Regions from separate parts of the Vibrio parahaemolyticus genome, predicted to be linked through region 2. Evidence: predicted binding sites of a transcription regulator. Region 2 holds the regulator's gene; each other region holds the start of a gene.

The links. The regulator CRP, encoded in region 2, controls carbon source genes, mostly activating them, when cyclic AMP is high. The targets are predictions, from matches to a motif close to TGTGANNNNNNTCACA.
Positions count from the first base shown of each region.
Region 1: the regulator CRP is predicted to act here: its motif matches at 4,182-4,197, upstream of rppH (RNA pyrophosphohydrolase).
Region 3: the regulator CRP is predicted to act here: its motif matches at 2,206-2,221, upstream of pyrG (CTP synthase).
Region 4: the regulator CRP is predicted to act here: its motif matches at 2,011-2,026, upstream of DYB02_RS05710 (NupC/NupG family nucleoside CNT transporter).

Region 1 is NZ_UHIL01000001.1:724,070-730,132, forward strand. Features, by position in the region: gene vpsR (cyclic-di-GMP-binding transcriptional regulator VpsR) at 1-639, shown strand, start outside; gene DYB02_RS03715 (hypothetical protein) at 1,149-1,400, shown strand; gene DYB02_RS03720 (NADP(H)-dependent aldo-keto reductase) at 1,534-2,568, opposite strand; gene DYB02_RS03725 (DUF6482 family protein) at 2,725-3,036, shown strand; gene mutH (DNA mismatch repair endonuclease MutH) at 3,051-3,731, opposite strand; gene rppH (RNA pyrophosphohydrolase) at 4,350-4,874, shown strand; gene ptsP (phosphoenolpyruvate--protein phosphotransferase) at 4,877-6,063, shown strand, end outside.
Region 2 is NZ_UHIL01000001.1:3,037,989-3,044,051, reverse strand. Features, by position in the region: gene DYB02_RS15595 (aspartate aminotransferase family protein) at 1-391, shown strand, start outside; gene astA (arginine N-succinyltransferase) at 501-1,520, shown strand; gene astD (succinylglutamate-semialdehyde dehydrogenase) at 1,549-3,006, shown strand; gene DYB02_RS15580 (DUF1338 domain-containing protein) at 3,256-4,047, shown strand; gene crp (cAMP-activated global transcriptional regulator CRP) at 4,204-4,836, opposite strand; gene DYB02_RS15570 (phosphoribulokinase) at 5,077-5,946, opposite strand.
Region 3 is NZ_UHIL01000001.1:2,891,849-2,897,911, reverse strand. Features, by position in the region: gene relA (GTP diphosphokinase) at 1-1,079, shown strand, start outside; gene mazG (nucleoside triphosphate pyrophosphohydrolase) at 1,296-2,087, shown strand; gene pyrG (CTP synthase) at 2,306-3,946, shown strand; gene eno (phosphopyruvate hydratase) at 4,025-5,326, shown strand; gene ftsB (cell division protein FtsB) at 5,729-6,010, shown strand; gene ispD (2-C-methyl-D-erythritol 4-phosphate cytidylyltransferase) at 6,012-6,063, shown strand, end outside.
Region 4 is NZ_UHIL01000001.1:1,103,272-1,109,334, forward strand. Features, by position in the region: gene DYB02_RS05700 (lytic murein transglycosylase) at 1-910, shown strand, start outside; gene DYB02_RS05705 (LysR family transcriptional regulator) at 985-1,929, shown strand; gene DYB02_RS05710 (NupC/NupG family nucleoside CNT transporter) at 2,235-3,434, shown strand; gene folD (bifunctional methylenetetrahydrofolate dehydrogenase/methenyltetrahydrofolate cyclohydrolase FolD) at 3,503-4,363, opposite strand; tRNA gene DYB02_RS05720 (tRNA-Arg) at 4,567-4,643, shown strand; gene DYB02_RS05725 (class I SAM-dependent methyltransferase) at 4,810-6,063, shown strand, end outside.

The sequences.
Region 1 (6,063 bases), 2.3 Mb from region 2:
GATGGCGGTACTGTGTTGTTTAATGACATTCTGACCATTTCGAAAGACCAGCAAATGAACCTGTTAAGGTTTTTGCAAGAGGGCACGATTGAAACGCGCGAAGGTGTGAAGAATGTGAATGTGCGTATTCTTGCTGCTAACTCGTCAGACGTAGAAAAAGCTTTGATTGATGGCGACTTCAACGAAGAGTTGTACCATTACATCAATGTACTTCGTATCAACGTACCAAGCTTGAAAGAGCGCGCGAGTGACATTGCACTACTAGCTCGCTTCTATCTGCAAGAGTTCTCTAAAGAGTACAACTCTCAAGCAAAAAGTTTCTCTGAGGACGCTTTGAAAGCTCTGACTCGTTACTTCTGGCCTGGTAATGTTCGCGAGTTGATGAACCAAGTTAAGCGTGCGGTGTTGATGTCTGACAGCGTGATGATTGAAGAACATCATCTCGATTTGCCGCAACGTAATGATTCAAAACGCAGTTTGAAATCAATTCGAGAAAAGAGTGAGCGTGATGCGTTATTGGTCGTGTTGGAATCGCACTCTGGTCAAGTTTCCAATGCGGCGAAAGAACTTGGTGTGTCGCGTGCAACCATGTATCGACTACTGAACAAGCACAACTTGATTTCCGATCAAGCGATATAAGTCAATGAGTGAATCGAATTGAAAGAGCGACCTTGCTGGTCGCTCTTTTTCGTTGTATACGTTCTGATTTATAAAACTCGAAGTTTTATATATTCCCTAGATGAATATGTTATATGAAAAAACATATGCAACTTATCTTCAGGGTATTGATTTGTTTTTTATCGAAAGCATAGAAATTGTTTGATATATATTCATCAACGCTTACAATTTAGCCATAACTCGTTGAGTTATATCACTTCACACACGGATTATTTTTTTAGCTAGGAGGCGCAAGATGAAACATTACGTTGTTAACACCACTGCTTGCGCTGATCGTATGTCTAAATCTCCGATAGCTTTTAAATCGGATATTAACGATACCACTGGCTCACAAGATAAAAATTAATCCGTAACCTAATTTATGTTTACTAGGCTGCGGAAAAGTAGCGGCTTAGTCTCAACAGATCTCTCTGTGTCTCTGCGTACTATTTTTCCCAGTCGATCATTTATCGTTTAATTGGAGAAAAATTATGCGTCACTCAATTTACTTAACATTGGCGACTTTGCTTATTAAAGCGGATTTAAAACGTGAAGAGAGAGAATGGCAACGTACCGTGCGCCGCAGTTCTCATGATGTTCCATGGACCAATGTTCATTTATTAAGGGATATTGGTTTAGATCGTGAAGGGCGAGTTACTCAAACCAGCGTGCCTGAAGCGGTTAAAGTTGAACGTCGAGTTCGTCATCTTCGTCGAGTGCTAACTGCGCGAATACCGACGTAATCTATAGCGTGTTGAGCTTCCAACATTACGCTTTAGTTAACCCTAAAAGCTCAACACGCTGTAAACGCATATCGAAATAGATTTGTTCTAAGTGCTATTAACAGGCTGACCTATGTGGTCAGCCTGTTTGCTTTTATGGACATGGGTTAGAGTAGGTAGTACCGATCGCTTGAATGTCTGTTAACAGCTCATCACTAAGCTTGATATCGATGCTGTCAATGTTGGCTTTAAGTTGATCAAGGTTGGTCGCACCGATGATATTGGAAGCGACAAATGGACGTTGATTGACGAACGCCAATGCCATTTGCGCAGGATCTAGGCCATGCTCACGTGCCAAGTTCACGTATGCTTCTGTCGCTTTGACGCCTTGAGGTGTGAAGTAACGAGCGAAACGCTCCCACTTAGTACAGCGTGCACCTTCTGGTTTTGCGCCATTTAAGTATTTACCACTCAAACAACCAAACGCCAGAGGTGAATACGCTAACAGTTGGACACCTTCATAATGGCTGATTTCAGACAAACCCACTTCGAAGCTGCGGTTGAGTAGATTGTATGGATTTTGAATTGAAACGATACGCGGTAAATCATGCTTCTCCGCTAAACGAAGCAAAGACATCACCCCCCAAGGTGTTTCGTTAGATACGCCGATGTAACGCACTTTACCCATCTTAACCAGTTCAGTTAATGCTTCTAGGGTTTCAATTAACGTCACTTCTTCTTGCTTGTCTGGGTAAGGGTAGTTGAGTTGGCCAAAGCAGTTAGTTTGACGCTGTGGCCAGTGAAGTTGGTACAAATCTACGTAATCGGTTTGGAGTCGTTGAAGGCTAGAGTCGATGGCATCATGGATATTGCGACGATTTAAACTCATGTTTTCACGGATGTGAGGCACATTGCGCGGCCCTGCCACTTTTGTCGCTAGAACGACTTTTTCTCGCTTGCCGGATTTTGTCAGCCAGTTGCCGATGTATTGTTCTGTTAGGCCTTGTGTTTCTGCTTTTGGCGGAACAGGGTACATCTCTGCGGTATCAATGAAGTTCACCCCATGATCGACAGCAAAGTCGAGCTGCTCAAAAGCTTCCTGTTCGATATTTTGCTCACCAAAAGTCATAGTGCCGAGGCAGATTTTACTGATCTCGAGTGATGAGTGCGGTAGTTTGGTGTATTGCATTTCACTTCCTTGAAAAATAGCCAACTGAATAGGTTATCCATCAATATATGGGATTTTTGGTCGCTATCGCAAATCATTTACGTATAAGCGCAAGTGTGGCTCGAAAGGTATTCATCCCCCAACTACACTAAAAAGATCTTGTGAAGGAGGTGCACTATGCAGAAGCATCAACTGGACATGTGGCTACATGGTCAACATAAAGACACCTATACGTTACCCAAAGTATTTGTCATTGGGTGTTCCGATGTCTCTGACTATTTGCTAGCTGTGGAATATAAGCACCAGCTAGAGCCGATTAAAGATGGAGAGGAACCGATTCATTTTGGTTCCTTAGATTTGGTGAAAGAAGAGCTGCTCAGGTTAGGTATCGACAAAGCTTATTTGCGGTTACACAACGCTTACGATGAGTGCGGTAGTGAGGGTACTGCCTCTTACTGCGATATCGAATTATCGTTGGTTACCCATTAGAGTGAAAAGATGAATTACTCAGATTGCACATTGATATAGTGCTTCAGTAAGATCTGTTCGGTGAATTGTGTTCGCAGGTAAAAGCCTCGTGGTAGCGTCTTCATTGGTTTCCCGTTGGAGCTATAGGCTTCAGTTAGTGCTTTGGCATTAGCGGCCTTTGGGCGCAAGTGAAGCGCTTCGCCATGTCTGGCTGAAATTTGATCAAATTTGCCAAAGACGATCATTTCCATCAGTTCTTCCCAGTCATTTCGTAAGATCTGCTCTTCTTCTTTATCTGGCGACCAAATAAGAGGTGTCCCTACACGACGCTCGGCAAGGGGGATTTCTCGTTCACCTTCTACAGGAACCCACAATACACGCGAGAGCTTATTGCGCACATGGCTGGTTTCCCATGTCAGTCCTTGAACACCAGTTAAGGGTGCAACGCATACAAATGTGGTTTCTAACGGTCGTCCGTTGTAGCCAATTGGAATGCTCTTTAACTCGATACCAAGTTTGGAAAAGTCTTGTTGAGGTTTGCTACCCGCAGGAGCGCCCAAATGCCATTCCAGCAATTGTCCCACCCAGCCTTTATCGCGTTTGAGGTTTTCTGGAACGGTCATCCCTGCTTCGTCCGCTAATTCCGCAAAACTGAGTCCGGCAATATCGTGAGCGCGTTCCATTAACTCCGCTTCTGATTGTGGTTCTGGTTTCATAATAACTGCATGACAATGGAAAAATCCTAGTCTAACAAATTTCAACAAAATCTACTGTCCAAGATTTCATCGAGATGGATTAAGAATGATCAATTCATAACTTATCCACAGATATAGGTGCATATAAGTGGATCTACTGATGGGCTGGATGAATAAACAGGGGTTTTGAAACGTTTTTAGGCTTGATTTTATGTAGATGTCATGAAGTTAGAGGATGAATGTGTGGATAAATAACCGATCGGTTGATCTTTGACCGATCTAGGTTTGGTGAAAAGATCATCAGAATTGACAAGATCGTTTTATCACCAGGTTTGTTTTTAAGTTTATATTTATCATTGAGTTATGGTGGTTCGTTATTTTTATTGATGAGTAAGAGAATAATGCTTTTGATTGAAAATCGGAGTTGATATGGAATTCTTCACAAAGTTATTCACAGAAAAGGTGAATAAATGTGGGCAATGTCTCACTCTTGTGTTGATAAACTTTAATTTGATTAAAAGATATCCAATAACGGTGAAAAGGTAATAAATCTTGCTCATATCACATCAGTAAGTTTGCTAGTAATGGGGATATGTGGAAAAATCACGGTAATAAAAAATTATTCATAGAGGTTAGCCAGTGATAGATGGCGATGGTTACCGACTGAATGTTGGTATTGTGATATGTAATAACCATGGTCAGGTCTTCTGGGCTAAACGATACGGGCAACACTCATGGCAATTTCCACAAGGTGGGATTGACGAAGGTGAAACACCTGAACAGGCGATGTTCAGGGAGTTGTATGAAGAAGTCGGATTAACGAAAAAAGACGTTAAGATCATTGCAACAAGTCGTCATTGGTTAAGATATAAACTACCAAAGCGATTGGTGCGTTGGGACTCCAAGCCTGTTTGTATCGGCCAAAAACAGAAATGGTTTCTGCTGCGATTGGAATGCGATGAATCGCGCATCAATATGCAGCGCGGGAAATCCCCTGAATTTGATGGTTGGCGCTGGGTGAGCTATTGGTATCCAGTTAGGCAAGTTGTTTCTTTCAAGCGTGATGTTTATCGTCGAGCGATGAAAGAGTTTGCATCTTTAGCCATGCCTTTTCGAGAGAGAAAAGCGAAAGGGAAAAGAAAAAAGCAACAACGTAGAGGATAGTCATGCTCAGCCAGCTAAGGGAAATAGTTGAGAAAGTCTCCAGAGTCGATGATGTGCATCTGGCTCTCGATATATTGGTAAAAGAGACTTGTGCCGCCCTTCGCACTGAGTGTTGTACTATCTATCTCGCCAATGAAGAAATGCAGCGCCTTGAGTTGATGGCAACTCAAGGCCTTATTTTTGAAGGCGATAGCATCCACATTAATTTCAATGAAGGTTTAGTTGGTCTCGTTAAACGCAGCGCAGAACCTCTTAATCTCGCAGAAGCTTCAAAACACCCTGAATTTAAATTTTTCCCGCAGCTTGGTGAACAGGTTTATCACTCTTTCCTCGCCACTCCAATCATCCATCGCAAACAAGTATTAGGTGTATTAGTCATTCAGCAAAAGACGCCACGATTGTTTAGTGAGATGGAAGAATCTTTCTTAGTGACCTTATCTGCGCAGTTAGCCGTGATCATCGCTCACGCGCAAAGTTTCGGTCATTGGCAATTAGCCTCAAAACCGACGGTTCTTAAAGGCTTGCCTGCATCAACGGGTGTCGCCATCGGAGAGTTTTGGTTTGACAACACGCAGCCGAGTTTGTCGGACGTATTCCCGTCTTCCACGCTGGATAAAGAGCGAGAGCAAGAGCTGCTGCTGGTAGCGATTGAGCGTGCGCTGAATGATTTCCGCCGGATGCGGAAAAAGTTCGACAGCGAAATCAATAAAGATGCGTTAGCGATATTCGATTTGTTTACCCACTTGCTCAATGATCCAATGTTGCGCGGCGATCTTAAGAAACAGATTGAAAAAGGCGATCGAGCGGATTGGGCGCTGCGTCAGGTAGTCGAAACTTATTCAAACCGCTTTGCTCGTATGTCAGATGTCTATTTGCGTGAACGAGCACAAGATATCCGAGAGTTGGGGCAAAGGTTGCTGTATTTTCTGCACAACAGTGAGCAAGAGAATGCGGCCATCGATCGTCCTATCATCTTAGTGGCCAATGAGCTTACTGCGACTTTGTTAGCATCGGTGCCGAAAGAACATTTATTAGCGGTCGTTTCGCTTGAAGGGGGCGCAAACTCACACGCTGCAATTCTTTCGCGCGCATTGGGTGTGCCGGCCGTTATGGGCGCTAACATCAATACGGATGTGGTTAACGGCAAATTAGGCATCGTTGATGGCTATACGGGCGAGATTTTTCTAGA
Region 2 (6,063 bases):
TCTGAAAGTGGGCACTCACGGTTCAACATACGGTGGTAACCCATTGGCATGTGCAGTGGCAGAAGCGGTCGTTAACGAAGTGACAAAACCAGAAGTGCTTGCTGGTGTTTTAGAGCGCGAAGCGCTGTTCCGCGCAGGTCTAGAAAAGATCAATGCGAAGTACAACCTATTCTCTGAAGTTCGTGGCAAAGGTCTATTGCTAGGCGCTGCGCTGAATGAAGAGTGGCAAGGCCGTGCACGTGATGTGCTGGTTGCTGCAGGTAAACAAGGTCTATTGGTATTGGTTGCGGGTGCCAATGTCGTGCGTTTCACACCATCACTCGTTATCACACAACAAGAAATTGAAGAAGGCTTGGCGAAACTGGATAAAGCTATCGCGACTTTAGTTTAAGCGCGATATCAGTTTAAACGTCAACGCAGACACCCCCGTCAAGGATCTCTGATGGGGGAATTGTTCCTACAATATAGTTAGGATCTTCTTGCATCTGGAGGGAGTATTGATGCTAGTAGTTCGCCCTATCGCGATGTCGGATTATGACGCGCTGCACACCTGTGCGGTGGAGTCTGGTCACGGATTTACATCTCTACCGGTTAACGAAGAACTGTTAACCAATCGAATCAAACACTCGGAGTACAGCTTTGGTAAGCCCGACGTGACCGAGCCCGGTGACGAAGGCTACCTAATGGTGGGTTTTGACTCTGAATCGGGTGAGGTTGCGGGTACCACCGGAATCGAAGCATCTATTGGCTGGGACGTACCGTTCTACTCATATCACATCAGTAAAGTGGTTCACTCTTCGCCAAAACTCGGCGTAAATAACGTCGTTAAACTACTGACATTTGGCAACAACTACACGGGGAACAGTGAGATTTGTACGCTGTTCCTACGCGAAAAATATCGCCAGGGCCTAAATGGCCGTCTGATGTCTAAGTGCCGCTTTCTTATGATGGCGGAGCACCCAGAGCGTTTCTCTAAAACCATCTTTGCCGAGATGCGTGGCGTCTCTGATGCGAATGGTAATTCTCCATTTTGGCAATGGTTACAAGAGCATTTCTTCTCTATTGATTTCACACTTGCAGATTATCTTACCGGCATCGGCAAGAAAGGCTTTATCGCTGACTTGATGCCAAAGCTGCCAATTTACATCAACCTATTGAGCCCAGAAGCACAAGCGGTGATTGGTCAAGTGCATGACAACACGCGCCCAGCGCTGAAGCTGCTAGAGCGTGAAGGATTTACCAACCGTGGCTACGTCGACATCTTCGATGGCGGTCCAACGGTTGAATGTGACTTACGCAATATCGAATCGGTACGTCATTCATTCCGTGCTCAAGTCAAAATCTCAGCGCATACCAGCACTCAAGACTTCTTGATGTGTAACTCGTCATTCGAGAACTTCCGTGCCGCTGCAGCAAAAGCCGCGTACGACGCAGAAACGCAAAGCGTTGTGTTAGCGCCTGAATTAGCTGATGCGCTCTTGGTGAAGGAAGGGGATTTCGTTCGCCTTCTACCGCAGTAACAGACGACAGAATTTAAGGATAGTAACAATGACACATTGGATTGCAGGTGAATGGGTACAAGGTCAGGGTGAAGAGTTTGTGTCTCTGTCGCCGTACAACCAAGAAGTAATTTGGCGCGGTAACGGTGCAACGGCGGAACAAGTAGACCAAGCCGTTGCTGCAGCGCGTGCTGCGTTCGTCGAATGGAAAAAACGTCCATTCGCTGAACGCGAAGCAATTGTGTTGGCTTTTGCTGAAAAAGTGAAAGAAAACAGTGAAAAAATTGCCGAAGTGATCGCGAAAGAAACGGGTAAACCAATTTGGGAAACGCGCACAGAAGCGGCTGCAATGGCTGGAAAAATCGCTATTTCTATTCGTGCCTACCATGACCGTACTGGTGAAGCGACTCGCGAAGCTGCGGGCAACCAGATTGTATTGCGACATCGCCCTCTTGGCGTAATGGCGGTGTTTGGGCCATATAATTTCCCTGGTCACTTACCGAATGGCCACATCGTTCCTGCCTTGCTAGCGGGGAACACAGTTGTGTTCAAACCATCTGAGCAAACGCCTTGGACTGGCGAGCTAGCTATGAAATTGTGGGAAGAAGCGGGTTTGCCAAAAGGCGTGATCAACCTTGTTCAAGGTGCGAAGGAAACCGGTATTGCGTTGGCTGATGCGAAAGGTATTGATGGCATTCTGTTTACGGGCAGTGCGAACACGGGTCACATTCTGCATCGTCAGTTTGCAGGTCAACCAGGCAAGATGTTAGCGCTAGAAATGGGCGGCAACAACCCGATGGTCATCTCTGATAACTACGGTGATTTGGATGCAACGGTGTACACCATCATCCAATCGGCATTCATCAGTGCTGGTCAACGTTGTACTTGTGCTCGTCGTTTATACGTGCCGTTTGGTGAGAAAGGGGATGCTCTGATCACTAAGCTGGTGGAAGCGACGAAAAACATTCGCATGGATCAACCATTCGCAGAACCTGCGCCATTTATGGGCCCACAAATCTCTGTGGCTGCGGCGAAGTTCATACTTGATGCGCAAGCAAACCTGCAATCTCTAGGCGGTGAAAGCTTGATTGAAGCGAAAGCAGGAGAGGCGGCGTTTGTTTCTCCTGGCATCATCGATGTGACTAACATTGCCGAGTTGCCAGATGAAGAATACTTCGGACCGCTGCTGCAAGTCGTGCGCTATGAAGGTTTGGATAAAGCCGTAGAGCTGGCGAATGACACGCGCTTTGGCCTGTCGGCAGGTCTTGTATCAACAGACGATCAAGAATGGGAATACTTTGTTGACCACATTCGCGCAGGCATCGTAAACCGCAACCGTCAATTGACGGGCGCAAGTGGTGACGCACCGTTTGGTGGCCCAGGTGCATCAGGCAACCTTCGTCCAAGCGCGTACTACGCGGCGGATTACTGTGCTTACCCTATGGCATCCATGGAAGGGCAGGAGACGGAATTACCTGCGACATTGAGCCCTGGCGTGACGCTTTAAGTTTCAACAATAACAGGGTCACGACCATGCATCGTGGCCCAATGTGCTGACGCATCATTTAGGTTTGGGTAGTACGCGTTGGCATTACACGGCAAGTGAGCACAGACTCAAAAAGCGTGTTTGACTGACTGACTGACATTTACCGTCACAGGTTGATGGTTGCTCGTTCATTATTCTGGACAGCTTTTGGGCTGTGAACGAGCGACCACACTCTTATCTTAATCCTACATCTCGTAACAAGGAGTCGTTATGACGCCCGATGTGTTATTTGAATCGCTATGGCAAGACTACATCCAACGTCTTTGTCCTTCTGCTGCTAAGGTGCATCAGCTTCTACAAGAAGATGAGGCTCTGATTAATGATCATATTGCTTTACGCACTTTCAATGTTGAACCGCTAGGTATCGAGACATTGGCGAAACCGTTTTTAGCTGCTGGCTATAAAGCGTGTGGGGACTACGTATTTGAGAGCAAAAAACTGGTCGCAAAACATTATGAGCACCCAGATCCGAATCAGCCTAAAGTCTTCATCAGTGAGCTGAAAGTCGAAGAGTGTTCGCCAGAGCTGCAAGATATTGTGGCGAAACTGGTTGCGCAAGTGGATGCTGAAAAACTGTCGGGCAGTGCATTTCTGCATGGCGGTCGCTTATGGGATCTAAGCTTTGCTGATTACCAAACGTTGGCTAAAGAGAGCGAGTATGCGTCTTGGCTGGCCGCGCACGGTTATGGTGCTAATCACTTTACGGTGAGTGTGAATCAGCTGAATCAACACGATGAAGTCAAACAGGTTAACGACCATCTTCGTCAGGCAGGGTTTGTGATCAATGAGTCGGGCGGTGAGGTGAAAGGCTCACCAGACGTGTTGCTTGAGCAATCGTCGACGATGGCAGACAAAGTGCCAGTGACCTTCGAAGAAGGTTCGGAAATTATCCCAGGTGGCTTTTACGAGTTTGCTAAACGTTACCCAATGGAGAATGGCGAGTTGTATCCAGGCTTTGTTGCAGCATCAGCAGACAAAATTTTTGAAAGTACTAATGGCTAAACGCCATGGAATACCTCGGGCTAACGTTGTTGTTTGTTAGCCTCTTGCGACCTAGGGTTTGACTGAGTTGCAAGGTAAATAACAAGGTAAATAAAAAGCCACCAATGTCGCCATTGGTGGCTTTTATAATTTTGTTCGTGTCACTCTAAATTGAGATTAACGAGTACCGTAAACAACGATAGTTTTACCGTGCGCAGAGATTAGGTTCTGCTCTTCTAGCATCTTCAAGATACGACCTACTGTCTCACGAGAACAGCCAACGATTTGACCGATTTCTTGACGAGTGATCTTGATTTGCATGCCGTCTGGGTGAGTCATCGCATCTGGTTGTTTAGCAAGGTTCAGAAGCGTCTGAGCGATACGACCAGTTACGTCTAGGAACGCTAGGTCACCCACTTTTTGGCTAGTTACTTGAAGACGACGAGCCATCTGCGCAGAAAGACGCATTAGGATGTCTGGGTTTACTTGGATAAGCTGACGGAATTTCTTGAAAGAAATTTCAGCAACTTCACAAGGAGATTTAGCGCGAACCCAAGCTGTACGCTCTTGGTCTTCTTCGAATAGACCAAGTTCACCAATAAAGTCACCTTGGTTTAGGTAAGAAAGAATCATTTCCTTACCTTCTTCGTCCTTGATAAGAACCGCAACAGAGCCTTTAACGATGTAGTACAACGTTTCAGCTTTTTCACCTGCGTGAATTAGCGTGCTCTTTGATGGGTACTTATGAATATGACAGTGTGAAAGAAACCACTCTAATGTTGGGTCGGTTTGAGGTTTACCTAGAACCATAATATCTCACTTCCTCTGCAGGGTACGCTTGCGCTATCCATATTTTAGCTAAGCCTGAATTAGGCTTACTAGAATAAGAGCACTTTTTATATGCTGCAAGCTCTCTTGTGTTTCGGTAAGAAATAGTATCCTTTTTCGAAAACGATTTCTTGATTTTAATCGTGCCATGATTGAGATTTTGTAAGCAAAACTGTGCACATGATCACGGTATGAAAAGTAAACATCTAGCCCGCTACGTTTTTAGCCAATTTTTCCTGTTTCAATCAGCTGTTGTAGGATAGGCCTAACTATGAGCTCCATTGCAAAGCTCATTTTGCCGCCTGGCACAACAATGGTGTTGTGGCGCGACATAAATGAGCCATCAATCATGGCCAGCAGATATGGGAAGTCGACATTCTTAATGCCACGCAGACGAATCACCACAAAGCTTTCATCTAAACTCGGAATGCCTTTGGCGTTAAGCGGGTTGGAGGTATCGACGGTTGGGACGCGTTGAAAGTTGATGTGAGTACGAGAAAACTGCGGAGTGATGTAATTGAGGTAATCGTCCATTGAGCGCACGATTGAGTCCATCACCGCTTCACGCGAATGGCCGCGATCGCGAGTGTCGCGCACGAATTTTTGGATCCACTCTAAGTTTACAATTGGCACCATGCCAATTAAGAAGTCCACATGCTGAGCAACATTAACATCGCCATCAACCACACCACCATGCAGCCCTTCATAAAACAGCACGTCGCTGTTTTCAGGTAAGTCTTGCCATGGTGTAAATGTGCCTGGCATTTGATTGTAGGGAACTGCTTCGTCAAACGTATGCAGATAACGGCGCACGCTGCCAGTGCCGTCATGACCGAACTTACGGAAAAACTCTTCTAATCCCGGGAAGTCATTCGCTTGCGGACCAAAGTAACTGATATGTCGGCCTTGCTCGCGGGCTTTGCGAATTTCGATGTCCATTTCAGGGCGAGTAAAGCGATGGAAGCTGTCTCCTTCCACCCATGCCGGCCTGATGTTCATCATATTGAACATCTTGCGGAATGCTTCAGACGTCGTGGTTGTGCCGGCACCGGATGAACCAGTAACCGCAATGATTGGGTGTTTAGCTGACATGACAAACCTTGTCGAAAATTACGTACCTGTAAAGTGCAGCAGCGAACCGCTGCACGGTCGATAACCCACTATAGCATGTAACAACGACTTGTCATCGAGTGGGATACGGTAAAAATG
Region 3 (6,063 bases), 150 kb from region 2:
AAGAAATGTCCGATTCTGGTGAGATGTTGGATGAGCTCCGAAGCCAAGTCTTCGATGACCGCGTCTACGCATTTACACCTCGCGGCGATGTTGTCGACTTACCAATGGGGGCAACACCACTAGACTTTGCCTACCACATTCACTCAGAAGTCGGGCACCGTTGTATTGGCGCTAAAGTTGGTGGCCGAATCGTGCCGTTCACCCATAAACTCCACATGGGCGATCAGGTCGAAATCATCACAGCAAAAGAGCCAAACCCATCGCGAGACTGGTTAAACCCTTCACTAGGCTTTGTTCATTCAGGGCGTGCTCGTGCGAAGATCAACGCTTGGTTCCGTAAACAGAGTCGTGAGAAAAACCTCGAAGCGGGACGTGAAATCCTCGAACACGAGTTGGTGAAGATTGGTGCGACGTTAAAAGATGCAGAGCATTACGCCCTAAAACGCTTCAACGTCAACACGCCGGATGAACTCTACGTCGGTGTAGGCAGTGGCGACCTGCGTATCAATCAGATCATCAACCACATCAATGCACTGGTGAATAAACCAACGGCGGAAGAAGAGGATCAGCAAGCGCTAGAAAAACTCCAAGAAGCCGAGCACAAAGCACCAGCGCAAAGTCGCCCGAAAAAAGACGCGGTAGTAGTAGAAGGTGTTGATAACCTAATGACGCACCTAGCTCGCTGTTGTCAGCCAATTCCAGGCGATGACATTTGTGGTTACATCACCCAAGGCCGAGGCATCTCAGTGCACCGCAGTGACTGTGAACAGCTCGAAGAACTGCGTCATCACGCTCCAGAACGTATCATTGATACCGTATGGGGCAGCGGATTTGTAGGGTCATACATCCTCACCGTGCGTGTCGAAGCGATGGAGCGAGGCGGTCTATTGAAAGACATCACCACACTATTTGCCAACGAGAAAATCAAAGTAACCAGCATGAAGAGCCGTGTCGATTACCGTCGTCAGCTCGCCATCATGGATTTTGATCTTGAAGTGACCAATATTGAGGTGCTCTCTCGCGTTTCGAAACGTGTCGAGCAGATCAAGGATGTTATGTCGGTAAAACGCTTAGGCTAACTTTCACGTCGTACTTGTCACTTTTACTGCGTTTACTCCGGAGTGCCGGCCCAGGCTCATCACATAGGCGAGCTATGCTCAGGAGTCGCGAAAACTTGTTGCCTTGTCAAAGTAACAATTACTTAGTGAAAGCTGCTGAGAAAATATAATGTAGAAGGTGAGTGGTTTTGGCTGCTCACCTTTTTCTTTAGATAGAAAGGTTTACAGGAACAGAAAATGAGTCATCCAATTGAACAATTAGAACAAATCATGGCGAAGCTACGTGACCCAGAAAGCGGTTGCCCTTGGGACTTAAAACAAACCTTTGACACCATTGTTCCGCACACTATAGAAGAAACCTATGAAGTTGTGGATGCGATTCAAAATCGAGACTGGCCAAATTTAAAAGAAGAGTTGGGTGATTTGCTGTTCCAGGTGATTTTTTACAGTCAATTAGCGAAAGAGCAAGGGCTGTTCGAATTTTCGGATGTGGTCGAAACCGTGAACGAAAAACTGACGCGTCGCCATCCTCATGTTTTTTCGGATGTTGAGTTTGAGTCTGACGAGGAAATTAACGCCAACTGGGAAGCGGAAAAAGCAAAAGAAAAAGCGCAAGTAGGCAAAGCTGAAGAAAGTATCCTAGACTCAATACCAAACTCTTTACCGGCGCTTTCTCGTGCTACAAAGATTCAGAAAAAATGTGCGAAATACGGATTCGATTGGGATTCGCTTGGGCCAGTAGTCAGTAAGGTTCAAGAAGAAGTGGATGAGGTGATGGAAGAAGCGCTTCAAATCGAACCAGATGAAGAGAAAGTCGAACTTGAGTTAGGGGACTTGTTGTTTGCCACGGTCAACTTAGCACGTCATCTTGGCAAAGACCCAGAAGTGGCATTAAGCAAAGCGAACATTAAGTTTGCCAAGCGTTTTAAGCAAGTTGAAGGTAAGGTCGTGCAATCAGGAAGAACACTCACCGAGTGTACGTTGTCAGAACTCGACAATTTTTGGAATGAAGTGAAAAAAGAAGAGTGAAGTTGCAGACAAAGTAGTCACAGCGCGATTTATGGGACAAGTCTGACTCAGAACATAAATAAGCACTTTGCTTTGTCTCTACCCACTTTGATTTGAAGCAAAAAATAAAAAATTACGGTGTGATAGATTTCACGTTGTGGCGGTAAGGAGCTTCTGGTATATTTATCTCCCGTCCAGAAGCACTCCATTTCCCTCATTCAACCAATTTCAGGTTAAACATGACGACAAATTACATTTTTGTTACTGGCGGGGTTGTATCCTCTCTAGGTAAAGGTATTGCAGCAGCATCTCTTGCAGCTATTCTAGAAGCTCGTGGTCTTAAAGTGACTATGATGAAGCTTGACCCTTACATCAACGTTGATCCAGGCACAATGAGCCCAACTCAGCACGGTGAAGTGTTTGTTACGGAAGATGGCGCAGAGACTGACCTTGACCTTGGTCACTACGAGCGTTTCATCCGTACCAAGATGACCAAGCGTAACAACTTCACTGCAGGTCGTGTTTATGCCGACGTACTTCGTAAAGAACGTCGTGGTGACTACCTAGGCGCAACAATTCAAGTTATCCCTCACATCACTAACGCTATCAAAGACCGCGTAATCGCAGGTTCTGAAGGCCACGATATTGCTATCGTTGAAGTTGGTGGTACGGTAGGTGATATCGAATCGCTACCATTTATGGAAGCAATCCGTCAGCTAGCAGTAGAACTTGGCCGTGAACGCGCAATGTTCATGCATCTAACTCTTGTTCCTTACCTAGCAGCAGCTGGCGAAGTGAAAACTAAACCGACTCAGCACTCTGTTAAAGAGCTACTGTCTATCGGTATCCAACCAGACATCCTAGTTTGCCGCAGCGATCGCATGATCCCAGCGAACGAGCGTAAGAAGATTGCACTTTTCTGTAACGTTCCTGAGAAAGCGGTAATCTCAATGAAGGACGTAGATTCAATCTACAAGATCCCTCAACTTGTTAAGTCTCAAGGTCTTGATGACCTAGTGTGTACTCGTTTCGGTATTGATGCGCCAGAAGCTGACCTTTCTGAATGGGAACAGGTTATCTACGAAGAAGCGAATCCAACAGGTGAAGTAACTATCGGTATGGTCGGTAAATACATCGAACTACCAGATGCGTACAAATCTGTGAACGAAGCACTTAAGCACGCAGGCTTGAAAAACCGCCTAAACGTAACCATTAAGTACGTAGACTCTCAAGACATCGAAACTAAAGGCGTTGAGCTTCTAGAAGGTCTAGACGCTATCCTAGTTCCAGGTGGTTTCGGTGATCGTGGTGTTGAAGGCAAGATCCGTGCGGCTCAATACGCACGTGAAAACAAAGTGCCTTACCTAGGTATCTGTCTAGGTATGCAAGTTGCCCTTATCGAATACGCGCGTAACGTTGCGGGTATGGAAGGTGCACATTCAACAGAATTTAACAAAGACACGAAGTACCCTGTGGTAGGTTTGATCACAGAATGGGTTGATGAAACAGGTAACGTGGAAGAGCGTACTGAATCATCTGATCTTGGCGGTACGATGCGTCTAGGTTCTCAGCTATGTCACCTAGAAAAAGGTACAAAAGCTCGTGAACTGTACGGTAGCGCGACGATCCATGAACGTCACCGTCACCGTTACGAAGTGAACAACGTTCTTCGTCCACAAATTGAAAAAGCAGGTCTTAAAGTGTCAGGCCTATCTGCGGACAAGAAGCTAGTGGAAATGATTGAGAACCCAGCTCACCCATGGTTTGTAGCAGCTCAGTTCCACCCTGAATTCACATCGACTCCTCGCGATGGTCACCCATTGTTTGCAGGTTTCGTTAAGGCTGCGGGTCAATACTCACGCGGCGAATTCGAGAAGTAAAAGGATACGGGCGGCGGCGAAGGTTGTGCTGCTGCCCTTTAAAATTGACATTTATATTTGAAACGAGAGGAAACATTAATGTCTAAGATCGTTAAAGTTCTAGGTCGTGAAATCATCGACTCACGTGGTAACCCAACTGTAGAAGCTGAAGTACACCTAGAAGGCGGTTTCGTAGGTATGGCGGCAGCTCCATCTGGCGCATCTACTGGTTCTCGCGAAGCTCTTGAGCTACGTGACGGTGACAAAGCACGTTTCCTAGGTAAAGGTGTTCTTAAAGCAATTGAAGCTGTAAACGGCCCAATCGCTGAAGCTCTAGTTGGCAAAGACGCTAAAGACCAAGCTGCAATCGACGCAGTAATGATCGAACTAGACGGCACTGAAAACAAATCTAAATTCGGTGCGAACGCTATCCTAGCAGTTTCTCTAGCAAACGCTAAAGCTGCAGCAGCAGCTAAAGGCATGCCTCTATACGAGCACATCGCTGAGCTAAACGGTACTGCTGGTCAGTTCTCTATGCCTCTACCAATGATGAACATCATCAACGGTGGTGAGCACGCAGACAACAACGTTGACATCCAAGAATTCATGATTCAACCAGTTGGCGCTGCAACTCTTAAAGAAGCTGTACGCATGGGTGCGGAAGTATTCCACAACCTAGCTAAAGTTCTTAAGTCTAAAGGCTACAACACAGCTGTTGGTGACGAAGGTGGTTTCGCTCCTAACCTTAAATCTAACGCTGAAGCTCTAGAAGTTATCGCAGAAGCTGTTGCTGCTGCTGGTTACGAGCTAGGCAAAGACGTTACTCTAGCTATGGACTGTGCTGCATCTGAGTTCTTCGACAAAGAAGCTGGCATCTACAACATGAAAGGTGAAGGCAAAACTTTCACTTCTGAAGAGTTCAACCACTACCTAGCTGGTCTAGTTGAGCAATTCCCAATCGTATCTATCGAAGACGGTCTAGACGAGTCTGACTGGGATGGTTTCGCACACCAAACTCAACTTCTAGGCGACAAGATCCAACTAGTTGGTGACGATCTATTCGTTACAAACACTAAGATCCTAGCTGAAGGTATCGAGAAAGGCATCGCTAACTCTATCCTAATCAAGTTCAACCAAATCGGTTCTCTAACTGAGACTCTAGCTGCAATCAAGATGGCTAAAGACGCAGGTTACACAGCAGTAATCTCTCACCGTTCTGGCGAAACTGAAGATGCAACTATCGCTGACCTAGCGGTAGGTACAGCTGCAGGTCAAATCAAAACTGGTTCTATGAGCCGTTCTGACCGTGTTGCTAAGTACAACCAACTAATCCGTATCGAGGAAGCTCTAGGTGAGCGCGCTCCTTTCAACGGTCTTAAAGAAGTTAAAGGCCAAGCTTAATTCTTAATTGAATAAAGTTTAGCTTGAAAGCTTTCTAAAAACGCCCTACTTCGGTGGGGCGTTTTTGTGTTTAAAGGCCGGTATTTTAGAGTGATGAGCCGTTCTGACTGTACTGCGGTAATACCTAGAAGCAACCAACTCATCTGTATCTAGCAAGCTCTTAGTTAGCTAACAGTCCTAATTTCTCAGGTAATTGAAACCGAATCTTCCTCTTTCTAGCACGTAAACGGTTCTTTACTTTCTCGATTAAAGAGTGCCATCGAACTTAGGCATTTTTTATTTTCGTGCTTATTTCCTGTAAGGAGCGTGTGAGTCTCCCTTTATCCCCTAGAGGCAACTCGGCATTTATGCTATATATGTCACCTTATCTAATTCCTTCCGGTACAGAATGTTAGCAGCGATATGCGAATCTTTGTTATAGCCCTTACGTTACTGTTTGGTTGGCTTCAATACACTCTATGGTTTGGTAAAAACGGGGTGTCTGACTACTACACAGTAAAAGATGAAATTGAAGTTCAACAGCAGGTGAACAGCAAGCTACAAGCTCGCAATAATGAAATGTTTGCTGAGATAGATGACTTAAAGCAAGGACTTGATGCGATTGAAGAAAGAGCTCGTCATGAACTTGGCTTGGTGAAAGAAGGAGAAACCTTCTACCGCATAGTTGGTGAGGAAAACCCGTAAGATGTCAGAGAACGTTTCATCTCATATCGCTATTGTACCTGCGGCTGGTGTTG
Region 4 (6,063 bases), 1.9 Mb from region 2:
CGAGGGTTTTGAAGAATACTTAGATAAATTGCGTGCAGAAGCGCGTAACCAAGGTATCTCAGAGCAGGTAATCAGTGCCGCTTTCGCAAATGTTGAATACAAACCGAGAGCAGTAACAGCAGACCGCAACCAACCAGAGAAAAAACTGACGTTAGATGAATACATTCCTCGTGCAGTCCCTGAGTGGAAAGTAAAGCAAGCCAAAGCACTATACAAAGAGCACTATGCGGAGCTTAAGCGCATAGGTGATCAATACGGCGTGCAACCTCGCTTTATTGTTGCGCTCTGGGGTGTAGAAAGTAACTTTGGCAAGTTTACGGGTAACTTCCGCGTAATTGATGCGTTGTCGACGATGGCATTTGAAGGTCGTCGTGAAGAATTTTTCCGCAAAGAGACCATGGCGGCTCTGCAGATCCTTGATCAAGGCCATATCGAGCTAGATAATTTTAAAGGTTCTTGGGCTGGTGCGATGGGACAGTGTCAATTTATGCCAAGCTCTTTCCTACGTTTTGCCGCCGATGGTAACGGAGACGGAAAAAAAGACATCTGGCAATCAGAAGCGGATGTGTTTGCGTCTACCGCTAACTACTTGAGCGAGTCTGGCTGGGACGATAAGTTTACTTGGGGGCGCCAAGTGAAGGTGCCGAAAGGGATTGATCGTAGCCTAGAAGGACGCGGGGCAGAAAAAGGCAAATATCTTCAGGAGTGGAGTAAACTTGGCATCACGAAGTACGATGGCAGTCCATTACCTAAACTGAATGAAGATATCCAAGCATGGCTTATCATGCCTGACGATGAAAACGGTCGTACGTATCTGGTTTACAATAACTATAACGTACTGATGAAGTGGAACCGCTCTTACTACTTCGCGCTTGCCGTCAGCCATCTCGCTGATCGCATTTCATTCTAGTTCGTTAGTAAATACTGTTTTATAGGGGCTCTTCGGAGCCCTTTGTTTTTCCCACATTCTTATCGAGGTACTGCGTGTTATCTGAACGTGCTGCGCAAATGGTGATCTTTTCTGCATTGATCAAACATAAAAACTTTACTGCGGCGGCGAAAAGCCTTGGAGTGTCAGTATCTCACGTCAGCAAACAGCTTAGTCAGTTAGAGGAATCTCTTGGTATCAAGCTTGTTCAACGCACCACGCGTAGTTTTACGCCTACCGAAGCGGGAAAAACGTTTTATCATCATTGTGAACAAGTGGTGCAGGCGGTGAGTAGTGCGACGTTAGAAATGGAAAGCCAAAGGGATGAAGTGGCTGGGCTGGTTCGCCTCGGGTTATCTCAATCATTTGGAACGCTGCACATCATTCCTGCGATTCAAGAGCTGCGTGAGTTGTATCCACAGCTTCAAGTGGAAGTGCATTTGTTTGACTACAAGGTCGATATGCTGGCGGAAGGGCTCGATCTGTGGGTAACAAACAATGAGCACCTACCAGAGGGCTACATTGCGCAGCGTTTGACGGACTGCCAGTTTGTGGTGGCAGCATCGCCGGATTATTTGCTTAAGTATGATACTCCGACTGAGCCGAACGACTTGTCTTTGCACAACTGCTTGATCTATCGCAGTTGGGAGCGTGATTACACAGGATGGGCATTTACCAAGGGACAACAAGAGCTAAACGTCAAAGTCTCCGGCAACTACTCTGTCGATTTAGCAGAAGCTGTCCGCGACGCCGCGATTGCTGGATGGGGGATTGCGTATCTCGCTACGTATTTGCTTGGTGATGAGTTCAGAACGGGTAAGTTGATTCAACTATTGCCAGACTGGAAAGCGAGCCAGTCGATGCCATTTTATGCGGTGTACCCGAGTCGTCAGCACATGCCGAAAAAAATATCAGCCGTTATCAACTTTATTAAACAGAAAATTGGCAACCCGTGTCACTGGGATCAGCGCCTCGCACCTTACATCTCTATTCCCAAGTAGATTCATTAATAACGTTCAAGAGGTGTTTCTAGTCGATTTTCTCTAAGCAAAACATTTTTCGACTATTCAGTGGTTGTATAAGGTGATTTGTCTCACAAAATTTTTCCAAATCTAGAAACATCTTTTCCATATAGAAACAATAAAAACAAGCAAACGTTTATCTATAGCAAATTCAATTAGTTATTTGTGTGGTTAATTATTGTTCGCTTGAACTTTTCACACTGTTAACATCCTCAACTTGCGCCATTTTGAGTCCGCTATACAATCCGGTGCCTTCCATATCCCCCTTCTATCGGATTCATTTTATGAACTCAATTATTGGTATCGTAGCCATACTATTCGTAGCATGGCTACTTTCTACAAATAGAAAAAATATAAAGCTGAGAACAGTGGCGTTTGCGTTTGCTTTACAGGTGCTGTTTGCATTGTTGGTTTTATATGTACCAGCAGGACGAGATGCGCTGAATTCAGTAAGCAGCGTCGTGTCGAATTTGATCAACTACGGTCAAGAAGGCATCGTGTTTTTATTCGGTAATTTGGCGACAGGGGGCTTCACCTTTGCGATCAATGTACTGGGTATCATCGTTTTCTTCTCCTCTCTTATCTCCGGTCTTTATCACATTGGTGTGATGCCAAAAGTTATCAACTTCATTGGTGGTGGTATTCAAAAGCTTCTTGGCATTGGTCGTGCTGAGTCTTTGTCTGCAACAGCAAACATTTTTGTCGGCACTATCGAAGCGCCACTTATGGTGAAACCCTACCTAAAACACATGACTGATTCGCAGTTCTTTGCGGTAATGACAGGTGGTTTGGCGTCAGTAGCTGGTGGTACGTTGGTAGGTTATGCCTCGTTGGGTGTCGATCTTAACTACCTTATCGCTGCTGCCTTTATGTCTGCGCCCGCAGGCTTGTTGATGGCGAAAATTCTCATGCCAGAAGATGTGAACAAAGCACCAGATATCGACATTAGCCAAGTGGAAATTCCACGCGCAACTAACGTGGTTGAAGCGTTAGCCGATGGCGCAATGGCGGGTGTTCGCATCGCTGTGTCTGTAGGTGGTACGTTGTTAGCGTTCATCAGCGTAATCGCGTTGCTGAACGGCATGCTAGGTTGGGTTGGAGACCTTATTGGTACGCCACTAAGCTTTGAGCTTATCTTAGGCTACGTATTTGCACCTGTCGCATGGTTGTTAGGTGTGCCATGGGAAGAGGCGATTACGGCGGGCTCGCTTATCGGTAACAAGATCGTGGTGAACGAGTTTGTTGCTTTCATCCAACTAGCAGAAGTGAAGTCTCAGCTAAGTGCTCACTCTCAAGCTATCGTGACTTTCGCACTGTGTGGTTTTGCAAACATCTCTAGTATGGCAATGCTGATCGGCGGATTGGGTTCTTTGGTACCAGAGAAGCGTGCATTTGTTTCTAAGCATGGTTTCCGCGCGATTATTGCCGGCGTTATGGCGAACTTGATGAGTGCTTCTATTGCGGGTGTGATTTTAAGTCTGTAATTGAAATAGATATCTAAAATTAGCAAAAAGGCTCCTTGCGGAGCCTTTTTCGTACCTCAAGATTGATGTTATTGTTCAGTATGGAACTGCTCGCAAGCCAACATCGTGTTCTCAATCAAGCTTGCTACGGTCATTGGGCCAACACCACCAGGAACCGGAGTAATGAAGCTCGCGCTTTCGCGTGCTTTGTCGTATTCCACATCGCCCACTAGCTTGCCTGAATCAAGACGGTTAATGCCTACATCGACAACCACTGCGCCTTTTTTAATCCACTCGCCAGGGATGAAGTTTGGCTTACCTACCGCGACCACAACAACGTCAGCTTGACGTACGTGGCTTTCTAGATCTTTGGTAAAGCGGTGGCATGTCGTTGTTGTACAACCAGCAAGCAGCAGCTCAAGTGTCATTGGACGACCAACAATGTTTGATGCGCCAACCACAACCGCATGTTTACCACGAAGCTCGATGTTGTAACGGTCGAGTAGGGTAATGATGCCTTTAGGCGTACAAGAGCGAAGCTTAGGAATACGTTGCGCAAGACGACCAACGTTGTAAGGGTGGAAGCCATCCACGTCTTTTTCTGGATGAATACGCTCTAGAACGTGTGTGGTATCAATACCAGCAGGAAGTGGCAACTGAACTAAAATGCCGTCAATTTCGTTGTCGTTGTTCAACTCATCAATAAGAGCAAGCAGCTCCTCTTCAGATGTTGAAGCCGGAAGGTCAAACGACTTGGATACAAAGCCAACTTCTTCACAAGCGCGGCGTTTGCTGCCCACGTAAACTTGAGATGCTGGGTCTTCACCAACCAGAACAACTGCTAGGCCAGGAGCGCGTAAACCTGCTGCGACGCGAGCTTTAACACGTGCTGCAACTTCGGATCGAACAGTTTGGGAAATGAGAGTTCCGTCTATATTTTGAGCAGTCATGACTTTCCTTATAAATTAAGAAGGCAAATTATCTGCGGCGCATTGTCGCAGAAATTCTAATTAACATCCATACGCAAACGTTTGCCTTGTGGTGTTTTTGAACATTAAGCGTTTGGATGGGCTTTTTTTAGGCATTCAGATCAGAATGTTATGAAAACCCGTTGATTTACCCGTTTGAACTCGTATAATCCTGTCCCTGTAGCGCGCCCTTAGCTCAGCTGGATAGAGCACGTCCCTTCTAAGGATGTGGTCATAGGTTCGAATCCTATAGGGCGTGCCATTTATTCTAAAAAGCCCCGATAACTCTTTGAGTTTTCGGGGCTTTTGCGTTTTAGAACATTCGATATTAATCACTACGTCACCTACAACTTTTGACTGAGATTATAGCTATTGCAATCTCTAGCAATTAACATGAGCTCATATTAGTTGCTTTCCTGTTTATCTTTATGCCTGCCATGTCTAGATTTTATGAACAACACGCAGATTGTTTAGCGGAGCAATACACTTCGCTCAAGTTTGAGGATGTCCACGCGAGCTGGAGAGCTTTCTGGCCTCAAGCCAGAGATCGCGTCTTAGATGTTGGGGCTGGCTCTGGTCGAGACGCTAAATGGATGGCTGAACATGGATGTGAAGTTATTGCGATTGAGCCTGCTCAAGCGCTTCTGAGATTTGGTAAGTCTTACTGTGGTGATTCAGTTACTTGGCTTGAAGATGGGTTACCTAAGCTTGAAAAAGTCATTAATCTTGGCTTTCGCTTCGATTTAATTCTTGTCAGTGCGGTATGGATGCATCTTGCGCCTACGCACCGTGAACGCGCATTTCGCAAACTTGCGAATTTGCTAGCGCCCAATGGTCGATTGGTGATTAGCCTTCGTCACGGTGACTTTTCTGACGGCCGTAAAGCTTATCCGGTATCGGTTGAAGAGCTTGAAAAGTTTGCAAAGAATAGCGCGTTAATGGTGAGAAAGGTATCTCTCGATGATGACCAGTTACAGCGAACAGGTGTATCTTGGCAAACTGTAGTTATGTCTTTGCCTGATGATGGTTCTGGTGATCTGAATAAGGTTCGTCACATTATCGTGAATGATTCCAAATCGGCTACCTATAAACTCGCACTACTGCGTACTTTACTACGAATTGCAGATGCTCATTCTGGTGCAGTGGTTGATCGTAGCGACGGTAAAGTTGCCATCCCATTAGGATTAGTCGGCTTATATTGGATTCGTCAATTTAAGCGTTTAATCGATAAAGAGAACATCCAGCAGAACTCGAACTCGTCTAAAGGACTAGGATTTATCAAGCCGGAAGGTTGGGGAAGGCTTTCCCATTTAAGCCCTGATGATCTTGCTGTAGGCGCGACATTTTTTGGCGAAGACGCAGTGGCGCTGGATAAAGCAATAAAAGATAGCTTAAAAACCTTAAAAGATGGCCCCGTCGCCTTTACCTATCAGGGCGATAAATCAAACCCTTATTTTGAAATGATTCGTTCAGCTAAAAAGCCTAATAAAGGCCCAATTGTTGTGGATAGTGAGTTTCTCGAAAGCTATGGGCTGTTTGTGTTGGATGAAAGCCTTTGGGATTGTTTTCGATTGTATAACTCTTGGATTGAGCCGCTAGTGGTCAACCAGTGGATTATGGAAATGCAACGATTTCGGTCTAATCAAGAGCGGGGTATTCCACTGCAAACGTATCACGATTGT